Regions from separate parts of the Caballeronia sp. AZ10_KS36 genome, predicted to be linked through region 2. Evidence: riboswitches for the same ligand, from Rfam matches in the RefSeq annotation. Region 2 holds a riboswitch; the other holds the start of a gene.
What was found. A riboswitch is a leader RNA that binds a small molecule or an ion and turns the genes downstream of it on or off. The one in region 2 is predicted to bind cobalamin.
Positions count from the first base shown of each region.

Region 1: linked by a shared signal. The riboswitch ahead of NCR35_RS04455 (TonB-dependent receptor domain-containing protein) and the one ahead of NCR35_RS16965 (cobalamin biosynthesis protein) in region 2 are both predicted to bind cobalamin.

Region 1 covers NZ_JALQDQ010000004.1:68,459-75,240, forward strand. Annotated here, with positions in the region: gene lgt (prolipoprotein diacylglyceryl transferase) at 1-315, shown strand, start outside; gene NCR35_RS04430 (SIMPL domain-containing protein) at 370-1,095, opposite strand; gene NCR35_RS04435 (EVE domain-containing protein) at 1,175-1,633, opposite strand; RNA gene ssrS (6S RNA) at 1,725-1,907, opposite strand; gene NCR35_RS04445 (cell division protein ZapA) at 2,026-2,340, opposite strand; gene NCR35_RS04450 (ATPase) at 2,337-2,726, opposite strand; cobalamin riboswitch at 2,966-3,260, shown strand; gene NCR35_RS04455 (TonB-dependent receptor domain-containing protein) at 3,346-5,217, shown strand; gene NCR35_RS04460 (FecCD family ABC transporter permease) at 5,253-6,251, shown strand; gene NCR35_RS04465 (ABC transporter ATP-binding protein) at 6,248-6,782, shown strand, end outside.
Region 2 covers NZ_JALQDQ010000025.1:333,311-340,092, forward strand. Annotated here, with positions in the region: gene cobN (cobaltochelatase subunit CobN) at 1-1,781, opposite strand, end outside; gene cobW (cobalamin biosynthesis protein CobW) at 1,786-2,865, opposite strand; cobalamin riboswitch at 3,003-3,249, opposite strand; cobalamin riboswitch at 3,302-3,550, shown strand; gene NCR35_RS16965 (cobalamin biosynthesis protein) at 3,637-3,996, shown strand; gene cobO (cob(I)yrinic acid a,c-diamide adenosyltransferase) at 4,005-4,607, shown strand; gene NCR35_RS16975 (cobyrinic acid a,c-diamide synthase CobB) at 4,612-5,910, shown strand; gene NCR35_RS16980 (DUF1289 domain-containing protein) at 5,907-6,137, shown strand; gene NCR35_RS16985 (CbtA family protein) at 6,134-6,782, opposite strand, start outside.

The DNA.
Region 1 (6,782 bases), on a different contig from region 2:
CGTTTTCACATGCTGCCGCGCCATCCGTCGCAGTTGTATGAGATCGCGCTGGAAGGCATCGTGTTGTTCATCGTGATCTGGACGTTCTCGCGCAAGCCGCGTCCGGTCGGCGCCATCTCCGCGCTCTTTCTGATCGGCTATGGACTCGCGCGCTTCACGGTGGAATTCGCCCGCGAACCGGACGACTATCTCGGCCTGCTCGCGCTCGGCCTCTCGATGGGCCAGTGGCTTTCGCTGCCGATGATCGTCGCCGGCGTCATCATGATGGTGTGGGCCTACAAGCGGCATCGTCGCGTGGCGGCGAACGCGGCGTGATGTCGCGCGGGGCCGCGCTTGCGGTCCCGCTTGGGTTCGCTTGACCTCGCTCGATCAGCGGCCCATCTGCACGGAGCCGGACACATCGACGGTCACGGTCGTCGTGCCGGCTTCGAGCGCCATCGGCGCGGCCATCTTGGCGTCGGCGCCCACGGCGCGCGACTGCATCATCATCACCGGGCGAGGCGCCGCGCCGCTATGTCCGACGTTCACCTCGCGAATCGAATAGCTGCTGTAGCCGAACGCCTGCGAAGCGGCTTGCGCCTGCTTGCGGAACGAATCGATAGCCTGCGTCGAGAGCTTCTGCTCCGCGGCGCGCTGCGCTTCCGGCGACAGCGAGAACGTGACGTTGCCGACCTGCATCGACGAACTCATCTTGCCCGCGAGCTTCGAGGCCGCCGCGAAGTCGTGCGATTCGAGCACGACCTCCGTGCGCCCGCGCCATGCGGAAATCTTGCCGTCGCGGTCGGTCGACGGATACACGGTGAACGAGCCGCTCTTCGCGGTGACGCCATCCACACCCTTCGCTTCACGCAGTGCGGCTTCGGCGCGCTGATTGAGCGTCGCGGTGAGCGATGACGGATCGGCGGCCTCCTGCTCGTAAAAGAGCGTGATGGTGACGACATCCTGCGGCACTTGCGCGCTCGCCTGCGCCGAAAGCGAGAGCACGCCCGCGGGCTGCGGATTGGCGATGACCGTCTGCGCGGCGGCCGAGGCGGAATAGGCGAGAGTGGCGCTCGACATCGCGAGGGCGAGGGCGGCGGCGGTTTTCTTGTTCATCATCGAAGGGCTCCAACGCAAGGCGTCGCGTGATTCGCGACCGCACTTAGGCGTCCGCCTCCAGCCCTTAGTTCCTGCTCTAGACGAGGCGTTCGGTAATAAAGCGCCACTCGTCCTCGGTGACAGGCGTGATCGACAGACGGTTGCCGCGCGCGAGCACTTGCATGCCGGCGAGTTCCGCGTGCTCGCGAAGCTCGGCGAGCGCAATGAGCCGCGTCTTCTTCACGAAGCTCACATCCACGAGCATCCAGCGCGGCGTGTCCTGCTTGGATTTGGGATCGTAGTAGGCGCTTTCGGGATCGAACTGCGTGGGATCGGGATACGCCGTCGAGCAGACCTTCGCGATTCCCGCGATACCCGGCTCGGGGCAGCTCGAATGGTAGAAGAGCACGCCGTCGCCGATCTGCATCTGGTCGCGCATGAAGTTGCGCGCCTGATAGTTGCGCACGCCGGTCCACGGCAGCGTCTTCTTGGGCGCGTGCGCGAGATGATCGATGCTCGCTTCGTCCGGTTCGGACTTCATCAGCCAGTAGCGCATGATTTCGGCGTGAAGGAGTGTGCGTGCGGTTTTGGGCGATGCAAATGAAAACGGCACCGGTAAGAACCGATGCCGTTCGTGCTTCGTAAATAAGGTCCCCGCCTCAGCCGCTAGGCCGGCATCCTGAACCTGGGTTCAAGATTGGTCGCGGTAAGCAACACTTCGGGTACATCAGACAGAGTGACGCGCGCGCCCGTGCTGCAACGTTCCGCAACCGTGCCAATGTAGCATTGGTTCAAGGAATATATGACCTTGGCGTACCAGGCAGGGAGACCTCACTGTACACCAAACGTTTGGTCCTTGCAGCCCTTGCCTGCGTTTCTCGCGGTATCTTTTTTTGATGGATATCGCGACGCTGATTAGATCAGCGCATGAGCGTCAGCGCGCTTCGCTCAGTGCGCCTCATATTGCGCAATGACCGCGCCGAGCTGCTCGTTCATCGAATGCATGGTGCGGCGGATTTCCTCGGCCGGGAACGCTTCGCCGTGGCGCACGCTTTCCTGCAGCTTGAGCAATTCGGACGCCAGGGAAAGCGCGGCCATTACCGCGATGCGGTCCGTGCCGCGCACGCTGCTTGCGTTGCGGACCTTGTTCATTTCGGCATCGACGCGGGCCACGGCTTCGCGCAGCGCGGCTTCGGTTTCCGGCGAGCACGCGAGGCGATACTGCTGGCCGAGAATGGATACTTCGATCTGCGTGGTCGTCATGCCTTCTCTCCTTGATGATGCTCGCCGTGCACTTCTTCCGCGTGCGCATGTTCGTGCTGCGCTTCGCGCGACGCGCTGGCTTCGGCGTTCAGAAGATCGAGCTGATTGTCGCTCTCGGCATGATGCGCTTTGCCGCGCGGCAGCTTTTCGAGGATCGCGTTGAGGCGCACTTGCGCGTCGTCGATCTTCGCGGACAGCGAATCGCGTTCGCCTTGCAGCGCGTCGCGCTCCTGGCGAACCTGCGCGAGTTCGGCCTGAACGCTGGCGTAATCGGCGCGCAGCTGTTCCATTTGTGCTTCGAGCGCGAGACGCGCCTGATTGTGGCGCTCGCTGATCTTGATCAGCCGGCCGATGTTCCCTGACAGTGATTCGAGTTCGTTGAGCATGTGCTGCGTCCTCTAAAGACCTGGCATTTTAGCGCGGTTCAAAGGCGCTTCCGATAATTGTCTCGTTTCGAGACGTAACAACACGCGATCTTGCGCGCATCGCCGCGTATTCATGTGTGGAATGGCCGCGCGTGACGCACCCGGATGCGCGGCTGACGACGCTCGCTCGTCGCTTGCTCGTCGCTCGGACCTCGCGATGAGGCGCCCCGCGCCTTCTTGACGGCCCTTATGCGCGCTCCTACACTTGCCGCACTTTTGGTGCTCGCGCCGCCTTTCTTGCGGCGCAGTCAAACGGGAAACAGGAAGCGTCGTCTCGCCTCGCGCGGCTCGCCAACCTGTGCTGCCCCCGCAACGGTAAGCGACCGCAACGCAAGTTGCAAGTCGTCCCACGCGCGTTTCTTCTCGTTGCTCCGTGGTCGTTTGTCATCGGAGACGCGACTGCAAGAAACGTGTCGGCGCCACTGCGCTTCGAAGCGCGGGAAGGCGGGACGATGCGTCGCCAGCCCGGATACCGGCCAATCGTCCAGCGCGCCGATGCTTTGCAATACGGCGCGTGCGTCGCGCACAGACCTCGCGGGGAGCGGGGCACGCGCCAGTCTCCAACGGGAACGCTTCACACATGGTCTTGCCTTCGTCCGGCCTCATTCGTCGCGCGGCGCGCGTCGTGATGTGCGCCGCCGCGAGTGCGCCGCTTGCACAGGCCGCGCACGCCGATTCCGATTCTCCGTCGCAGACACTCGCGCCCGTCGTCGTCACGGCGACGCGCAGCGCGCAACCGCTCGCCGATTCCATCCCGCAGGCGACGCTCTTCGACGCGCAAGACATCGCCGACAGCAATGCGGACGATGTGCTCGGACTCATCGCGCTCGCGCCCGGCGTGCAGATCACGCGCAACGGCGGGCCGGGCGCGACCTCGGGCGTCTTCATACGCGGCGCGTCCTCGACGCAATCGCTCGTGCTGATCGACGGCGTGCGCGTCGAATCCGTGTCTCTGGGCGCGGCGCAGTTGTCGCAATTGATGCTCGATCAGACCGGCCGCGTCGAAGTGGTCAACGGCAATGTGTCGGCGCTGTATGGATCGAACGCGATCGGCGGCGTCGTGCAGATTTTCACGAAGGAGGGCGAAGCACATCCGCCGCGCTTTCACTTCGAAGCCGAATACGGCAGCTATCACACGCAGCGCCAGTCGGCGGGCGTCGACGGCGCGCTCGATACCGATGGCCGCACGACGTTTAGCCTGAACGTGTCGCGCGAAAAGACCGACGGCTTCTCGTCGATCGATCCCGCGCTCGCGCCCGGCGCGAATCCGAACGCGAACGGTTATCTGAACGAAAGCGTCGCCGCGACGCTGCGCCACAAGTTCAGCGACAAGTGGGACGCAGGCGTGCGCTTCCTGCAATCGAACGGCGTGAACAGCTTCGACGATCCCTACGGCGTGCCGACCGATCTCAACGAATCGCATGATCGCGTGCGTTCGGCGTCGGTGTTCGCGAACGGCAAGCTCACCGACAACTGGACGACGCACTTCACCGTCGCGCAGGGGCAAGACCGCGCGAACATCGAGCACAACGGCGTCTATACGAGCCGCTTCGACTCGGAGAATCATCAGTATCTGTGGCAGAACGACTTCCGGCTCACCGAGGCGCACAAGCTCGTGTTCGGCTACGAGCATCTCGACCAGTCGCTCGATTCGGACCAGTTCAGCGCGCCCGACCGGCATGTGAACTCGGTGTTCGCGGGCTATGTCGGCCGCTTCGGTCCGAGCGAAGTGCAGGCCAACGTGCGCCGCGACCAGTATTCCGACTTCGGCGGCGCGAACAGCTACTATCTGGGCTACGCGTACAACTTCGATTCCCACTGGCGCGCGAGCGCGAGCTACGCGGCGTCGTTTCGCGCGCCGAGCTTCGACGATCTCTACTATCCGTTCAGCGGCAATCCGTCGATACAGCCGGAGCGCAGCCATTCGGCCGAGGCCGCGTTGCAGTACGCATCGGACAAGATCGGCGTGGTGCGTGTGACGGCGTTCGAGACGCGCTATTCGAATCTGATCGACTACGTGGGCGATAGCAGCGGCTTCTATACCGCGCAGAACGTGGGGCGCGCGAAGGTGCAGGGCGTCGAGGGATCGTGGGCGGGGCACGTGGGCGCAACCGACGTGCGCGCGAGCGTGACGTTCCAGAATCCCGTCGACGAGACGAATCACGAAGAGTTGACGCGTCGCGCGCGGCGCTTCGCGTCGCTGTCGGCGCATCGGTCGATCGGGCGCTGGCGCGTGGGCGGCGAGTGGATCGTGAGCGGCGCGCGCAGCGATTACGATTCGACGCTCGCGGGCTACGGCGTCGTCAATCTTTCGGCTCGGTACGACATCACGAAGTCGTGGTACGTGAATGCGCGCATCGACAACCTGTTCGACCGCAACTATGAACTGGCTTACTCGTACAACACGCCGCGTCGCGGCGCTTACGTCACGATCGGCTGGCATCCGTCGTGAGCCACGCCGCTGATGCGCGCCGTCCGATGAAGGCGATGCACGCAGGCCGCGCCGCCGCGATTTGGCTCGCGCTCGCGGCGGCGGCCCTTGGCGTGCTGGCGGCGTCGCTCGCGCTCGGAAGCGTGGCGCTGCCGCCGACGCGCGCCATCGCCGCGCTGCTGCACGCGCACGCGGCCACGCCCGATATCGCCGATGAAATCGTGCTGAACCTGCGATTGCCGCGCGCGCTCGCGGGCTTCGCATCGGGCGCGCTGCTCGCGCTCGCCGGTGCGCTGCTGCAAGTGCTGCTGCGCAATCCGCTCGCTGAACCGTACGTGCTCGGCGTGTCCGGCGGCGCGGCGGCGTTCGCGCTTTCCGCGATGCTCGCGTCGATGCCGTGGTGGGGAGTGGATCTCGCCGCGTGCGCGGGCGCGCTCGCATCCATCGTTCTGGTGCTCGGACTTGCGCGCGCGCACGTGTGGCACGGCGAACAGGACGCCTCGCCACGGCTCTTGCTCACGGGCGTCGTCGTCGCGGCGGGCTGGGGCGCGCTCATCACGCTGATACTCAGCGTGGCGCCCGAGAACCGGCTGCGCGGCATGATCTTCTGGCTGACCGGCGACCTCAACGGCGCATCGACGCCGTGGCCCGCGATGATCGCGCTCGGCGTGGCGCTCGCGTTGATCGTGCCGTGCGCGCCGCAGTTGAACGTGCTGTTGCGCGGCGAGGCCACGGCGCGTTCGCTCGGCGTGCCGGTGGAACGCCTGCGGCTGCGCGTGTATCTGGTGGCATCGCTCGCGGCGGCGGCAGCGGTGACGACGGCGGGGACTATCGGCTTCGTCGGGCTCGTGGTGCCGCATCTGCTGCGGCTCGCGTTCGGCAACGACCAGCGCATGCTCGTGCCCGCCGCCGCGCTCGCGGGCGGCCTCGCCGTGATGAGCGCGGACCTCGCCGCGCGCACGGTCATCGCGCCGGCGCAGTTGCCGGTGGGCGTCGTCACGGCGCTGATCGGCGTGCCGATGTTCCTGTGGATGCTGCTGCGAAGGCCGCGATGAAGCCGCTCTCTGTCGATAACCTCGTCTTGCGCGCGGGCGCCCGAACGCTCGTCGATGGCCTTAGCGCGACCATCGCGGCGGGCGAAGTGTGGTGCATCGCCGGGCCGAACGGCGCGGGCAAGACCACGCTCATCGGCGTGCTCGCGGGACTCGCGAAGCCGGCGTCGGGCGCGATCACGCTCGGCGGCCGCGCGCTCGCGTCGTGGCGCGCGGCGGACCTCGCCCGCGAACGCGCGCTGATGCCGCAAAGCACGCACGACGCCTTCAGCGCAACCGTGCTCGATACCGTGCTGCTCAACCGCTTTCCGTATCTGACGGGCTGGGGCTGGGAAAGCGAAGACGACCGCGCCGCCGCGCATGCCGCGCTCGATGCGCTCGGTCTCGCAGACCTGGCTTCGCGCGACGTGCTCACGCTCTCCGGCGGCGAACGGCAGCGCGTGGCGCTTGCCGCCGCGCTATGCCAGCAAGCGCCGCTCTTGCTGCTCGACGAACCGCTCGCGCATCTGGACCTGCATCACCAGATCCATTGCC
Region 2 (6,782 bases):
CCCTCGCCCGGATCGTTGACGATGAAAGGATAAAGATGCGGCATCGGCCCGAGAATCAGATCGGGCCAGCACGATGCCGACAGCGCGACGCTCTTGCCCGGCAGCCATTCCAGATTGCCGTGCTTGCCGACATGCACGAGCGCATCCGCGTTAAAGCGCATGCGCAGCCAGAAGTAGAACGCGAGATACGAATGCGGCGGAACGAGTTCGGCATCGTGGTAGCTCGCATAGTCGTTGCGTTCGCGCGACCGCGACGGTTGAATGCCGACGAACACTTCGCCGCAGCGATAGCCCGCGATCATGAAGCGCCCGCGCCTCAATGTCGGATCGTCTTCCGGTGCGCCCCACGTCTTTTCCAGCGCGGCGCGTGCATCTGCGGGCAACGCGCGATAAGCGTCGAGATAGTCGTCGAGCGAGAGGCTTTGCAACGCCGGCCGCATGTCGCGAACCACGGGATCGTTCGTCACGCCTTGCGTCAATGCGGCGATAAGCGCGTCGCCGTTCTCCGGCAATTCGCCCACGCGATAGCCTTCGCGTGCGAGCGTCGACAGGATGCCGACCGCGGATGCCGGCGTATCGAGCCCCACGCCGTTGCCGATGCGCCCTTCGCTCGCCGGATAGTTGGCGAGCACGAGCGCGATGCGCTTCTCGTGGTTGGGCGTATGCCGCAGCTTGCACCAGCGGCGGCTCAACTCCGCGACGAAGCGCACGCGTTCGGCATCGGCCTGATAACGCACCACGTCAACTTGCGTCTGCGCGCAGTGATACGCGAGTCCCTTGAAGCTGACCGCGCGCGTGATGATGCGGCCATCGACCTCGGGCAGCGCGACATGCATCGCTACATCGCGCGAATTGAGGCCGTGGTTGTCCTTTTCCCAGTCTTCGCGATTGCCGCCGCTCAATATCACTTGCAGCACGGGCGCATCGCCCGCGATGTCGAAGTCTTCGCTTTCGCCGATCACGCTGGCTGCGAACGCAGTCGTGTTCAATACGAGCGATGCGCGATGCTCCATGCATAAACGCGCGATCACTTCGCGGCTCACGCTTTCCTTCAGCGAAGCGATCGCAATCGGCAGCGGATTCAGCCCTTCCTTTTCGAGGGCTTCGATGAGCGCATCGAATACAGCGGTGTTGCCCGCTTGCAGATGCGCGCGATAAAACAGAATCGCGACGACGGGCGCGCCGTCGGTCCAGCGCGCGCGCCAGTCGTCGATTGCGGCGATGTCGTGCTCGGGATGATAGATGGCTACGGCAGGCAGCGGACGCGGCGCTTGCGGCGCGCGGCCGAAGCCGAATGCGTGATAACCGACTGCGCGCAAAAATTCTTCGGCATTGCCTGCGCCGCCTTCGCGCAGATAGCGCGACAACTCCCGGCAGAACGCGGCATCCGCGGTACTCTTGCTGATCAGGTTCGGGTCTTCGGTGAGATCGCCCGAGAACATGGCAAGCATCTGCTTCTCGCGCTCGGCGAGCGCCACGATTCGCTCGATGCCATAAGGCCAGTACGATTCACCGCCGAGATGATCGAGGATGACGACGCGCGCATGACGCAATACATCGTCGACATAGAAATCGACCGATGCGGGCTGGCGCAGAAACGATTGATTCGCGAGCCGCACTTCGGGAAAGCCCGGCTCAAGACGCGGAAACACGCTTGCAAGCAGCGCGAGCGTGGTATCGGCCGAACTCAGTACGACGATCGGTGCGCGCGTCTGCTCGATACGCATGACGCCTGCCGCGTCATCGACAAAACCTCCCGGCGTCGTGCGTAACAAATGCATTGCGTCAGGCCTGCGCGAGCGCGTTCGCCAGCGCCGCGTTCAACGCTGTTTGCAGGGTTTGACGATCGAGGTCTTCTCCGATCAGCACGAAGCGGCTCGCGGCTTCCCCTTCGTTCCAGCGCCGGTCGAAATAGCTGTCGAAGCGCCGGCCCACGCCTTGCACCACGAGACGCATGCCCGCGCCCGGCAGCGCGGCGAATCCTTTCACGCGATAGATCGTGTGGCTCTCCACAAGCGCCTGCAACGCGGCAATGGCCTGTTCGCGTGATTCGACTTGTGCTTCGACTACGACCGAATCGAATTCGTCATGGTGATGATCCACGTGGCCTTCGTCGTCGGCAGAACCGTGATGATCGTGGCGAAGATGAATGCTGTCCTCGGACGCGGACTGCAGACCGAGCAGCGCATGCAGATCCAGCTTGCCCATTTGCGCGGGCACGACCTTCACTTGCGGCGGAATCTCGGGCCGCACCAGCGCTTCCACGCGGCGCAGTGCGTCGACGTCCATGAGGTCCGTCTTGTTGACGATCACGAGATCAGCCGAGGACAGTTGATCTTCGAATAGCTCGTGCAGCGGCGATTCGTGATCGAGATTCGGGTCGGCCTTGCGTTGCGCATCGACCGCTGCGGGATTCGCGGCGAACTGTCCGCTTGCGGCGGCAGGACCGTCGACCACCGTGATGACGGCATCCACCGTGAACGCATTCTTGATCGACGGCCAGTTGAATGCCTGCACGAGCGGCTTCGGCAACGCGAGGCCCGAGGTCTCGATCAACACATGGTCGATGCGCTCGCGGCGTTCGAGCAACTGCTCCATCACCGGATAAAACTCTTCCTGCACCGTGCAACACAGGCACCCGTTAGCGAGTTCATAGAGATTGCGCTCCGAGGACCCGGCTTCGTCGTCGCAACCGATGCCGCAACCCTTCAGGATTTCCCCGTCTATACCGAGTTCGCCGAACTCATTCACGATGACAGCAAGGCGCAAGCCCTGCGCATTCGACATGATGTGGCGCATCAAGGTGGTCTTGCCGCTGCCGAGAAAGCCGGTCACGACCGTGACGGGTATCTTGCGGGTTTGCATCGTCGCTCCGTGGCTCGTGTATGCATGCGTCGTGCATGCGTCGTGCGTGCGTCGCGCGAGCAAGGTATCGCCGGCGAGATCTGCGGGAAAAAGCGCACGACTGATGGATCATGGGACATGCCGCATCCCCGCGGCGTGGGCCCTGCGAAGTTCTGGCCGGTATCCGGGCTTGGGACCTCGTCGCGCAGCCTTCCTGCCGTGCACCGACAGTGGCTTCGTGCGCAACGCGCGATATCCTAATAGCGATACCGCCGGTCTCTTACCGTTGCGGGGGCAGCGCAGGTTGGCGCGTCCGTTCGCATAATGGACGATGCGCTTCCTGCTTCCCGTTTAACTGCGTGCGAAAGAAGCTCGCACGCGGGCACCAGAACTGCGTGAAGTCTAGGCTCCCCGCGAGGGAGCGTCAAGGAATCCGGCGCTGAAACCGGTGCATGTGGTATCGTTGGCGCGCGACTGGTGCTCGCGCGTTCACACGAAACGCGCAGTTAAACGGGAAACAGAAAGCGGCGTCTTCACATGCATGCAAGCGCTCGCCAACCTGTGCTGTCCCCGCAACGGTACGCGACCGGCGGTATCGGCTCGCACGATATCGCGCATGGCGCAAACGGCCACTGCCCGTTCACGGTGGGAAGGCTGCGCGATGAAGGCCGCAAGCCCGGATACCGGCCATCGCTGGGGACGAAGCGCATCTCGCTGTCATGATGCCTTCGCCGAACGCCGCCATCCGCGAGGGACGCATGGGCGGCGCAAGCATTTCCGTCCATTCGTTCGATGATACTTCCTTGCGGGAGCCTGCGCCATCTTGCCGTCGGCATCGGCTGCAAACGCGGCGTAAGCGCCGATGCGATAGAAGCGGCCGTCCTTCGTGCGCTTCAAGCAGCGGAACTCACGTTCGCGCACATCGCGGTGGTCGCGAGCATCGACATCAAACACGACGAAGCCGGCTTGCGTGTCTTCTGCGAGCGTCATGCGCTGCCATTGCGTTTCTATCGCGCAGACCAGCTCGCGCACATGCCCGCCGACGGTGTATGCGAGCCTAGCGCGCTGCTCGCGAGCGAGGGCGGAGAGCTTGTTGTGCCGAAGATGATCGACGGTCATGTGACCGTCGCCATAGCAACGAAGAAAGCCTGAAAGAGCCCATGAAAACCGATACGGAATCACATCTGCGCGTGACGCAGCGTCGCAAGGAAGGCCACGAAAAGAAGCAGGCCGCCGCCGATCACGAGAAGGGTCTCTTGATCGTCAACACAGGCAATGGCAAGGGCAAGACGACGGCGGCATTCGGCATGGCCGTGCGCGTGCTCGGGCACGGCATGAAGCTCGGCGTCGTTCAGTTCATCAAAGGCGCGCTGCATACGTCAGAGCGCGATTTCCTGAGCGCGGTCGCCAATTGCGATTTCGTGACGATGGGCGACGGCTATACCTGGAACACGCAAAACCGCGAGGCCGACATGGCGACCGCGCGCAAAGGCTGGAACGAAGCGCGGCGCATGATCGAAAGCGGCGAATATCAGATGGTCGTGCTCGACGAGCTCAACACCGTGCTCAAGTACGAGTACTTGCCGCTCGACGAAGTGCTCGATGTGTTGAAGGCGCGTCCTGCGATGCTGCATGTGGTCGTGACGGGCCGTCATGCGCCGGATGCGCTCGTCGAACTGGCGGACCTCGTCACGGAAATGCGGCTCGTGAAGCATCCGTATCGCGAGCAGGGCGTCAAGGCTCAACGTGGCGTCGAGTACTGAGCTCATGCCGTCCTGCCCCGCACTCTTCATCGGCGCGAGCGCGTCGCATCAAGGCAAGACCACGGTGACGGCCGCGCTGGCGCGTCATCATGCGCGGCGTGGCCTGCGCGTGCGCGTATTCAAGACCGGCCCCGATTTTCTCGATCCGATGATCCTGGAACGCGCATGCGGATCGCCCGTCTATTCGCTGCATCTGTCGATGGTCGGTCTCGACGCATGCCGCGCATTGCTCGCAGAGGCCGCGCGCGAAGCCGATCTGATTCTGATCGAAGGCGTCATGGGTCTCTTCGACGGCACGCCGAGCAGCGCCGACCTCGCCGCCGCGTTCAATGTGCCGGTGCTCGCCGTGATCGGCGCACATGGCATGGCGCAGACCTTCGGCGCAGTGGCGTTCGGACTGGCGCGTTATCGCGCAGACGTGCCGTTCCATGGCGTGCTCGCCAATCGCGTTGCATCGGCGCGGCATGCGCAGATGTTGGCCGAAGCCATTCCGGATGGGCTGCGCTATTGCGGGCATCTGTCGAATACAGAGGACATCGCACTGCCCGAGCGTCATCTCGGCTTGACGCAAGCGCAAGAAGTGGCGGGACTGGATGCGCGTCTGGATCGCGCCGCCGATGCCATTGCCGCTACCGCGCTCGCGGACCTCCCGCCGCCTGTGCACTTCGAGGACGCGAAGCCCGAAGCGCCGCCGCGTTTGCTCGACGGTTTGCATATCGCCGTGGCACGCGATGCCGCGTTTTCATTCGTCTATCCGGCCAATATCGACTTGCTGCACGCAATGGGCGCGCGCGTGAGCACCTTTTCGCCACTCGCCGATGAACCCGTGCCAGCCGATGCCGACGCGCTCTATCTTCCCGGCGGGTATCCGGAACTGCATGCGGCTACGCTTGCCGTGAACCTGCGCACGCGGGCATCCATGGAAGCGCATGTGGCGCGTCGAAGAGCTGTCGTCGCCGAATGCGGCGGCATGCTGTATCTGCTCGATACGCTGACGGACGTGGAAGGCACGAAGCATGCAATGCTCGGTCTTCTCCCGGGCAACGCCTTCATGCAGCGCCGCCTCGCGCGTCTTGCAATGCAAAGGCTCGATACCGCGCACGGCGCGCTCACCGGTCACACGTTCCATTACTCCACGCTCGACACACCCATGCAGCCGCATCTGACCTCGAAGCATGCAACCACAGGCGCCGAAGGCGAAGCCCTCTATCGCCACGGTCCGATCACGGCCACGTATATGCACGCGTATTGGCCATCGAATCCGGCCGCCGCCGCGGCGCTCTTTCGCGGCGAATCGCTATGACGATCGTCGACCTCGCCTTCACTATTGCGCGCGCGAAGTCGCAAGAGCCGGTTGGTTCGCCGTGCACGGGCGTATGCAAGCTCGATCCCGCGCATGGTCTGTGCGCGGGATGCTTCCGGAGCCGCGAAGAGATCAAGTCGTTCCGCTCGATGGACGATGCGGCGAAACTCGCGCTACTGGATGAATTGCCCGCAAGGCAAGCAGCGTTATCGCGAGAAAACGCTTAGACGGTCGCCACTTTCCGCAATGCGGGCCGCTCGAGTTCGCGAGCAGCGAGCGCGCCGAACACGAGCCCGAGCGTCGTCCAGATGATGACCTGAACACCGATGGCCGCGACGCGAAAGTTCCAGAGCAACGACGCCGAGAAGCCTGCCGGCACTTCTTCGATACGCGGCAGCGCGAACTGCACGAGCAGCATCGACGCGATGTAGAAAGCGCCTGCAATCATCGTTGCGTTCCACTCGCCCCGCCGCACGCGCAGCCGCCTTTGCAGCGCGACGGCGATCACCGCTGCCGCGATCGAGATGGCCAACATGCCGAAGAACAATGCGGTGCGCGGACCGATCGTCGCCGCGTTGCCGACCGAAGGCGGGTTCGGTGGATACTTGAGGAACGGCACGACCGCCACGCTCAAGAAGCCGAACATCGCCAGCAACGCCGATGTGCCGCGCGCACGCAATGCGCCGAGCCGCCCATAAGCAAGCGCAAAGACGAGCGAGAAAATGCCGCCGAGCGCAGTGCCGAATACCGCGACGCCGGTAAAGAGGCCGACACCGGCCTGCGTGTCCCGGCTCACCAGTTCTTCGTCGCCGTCGCCGCCTTCGTGATCGTGTGAATGAGTCGTGGCTTCGTGATGGTCATGTCCATGCGCA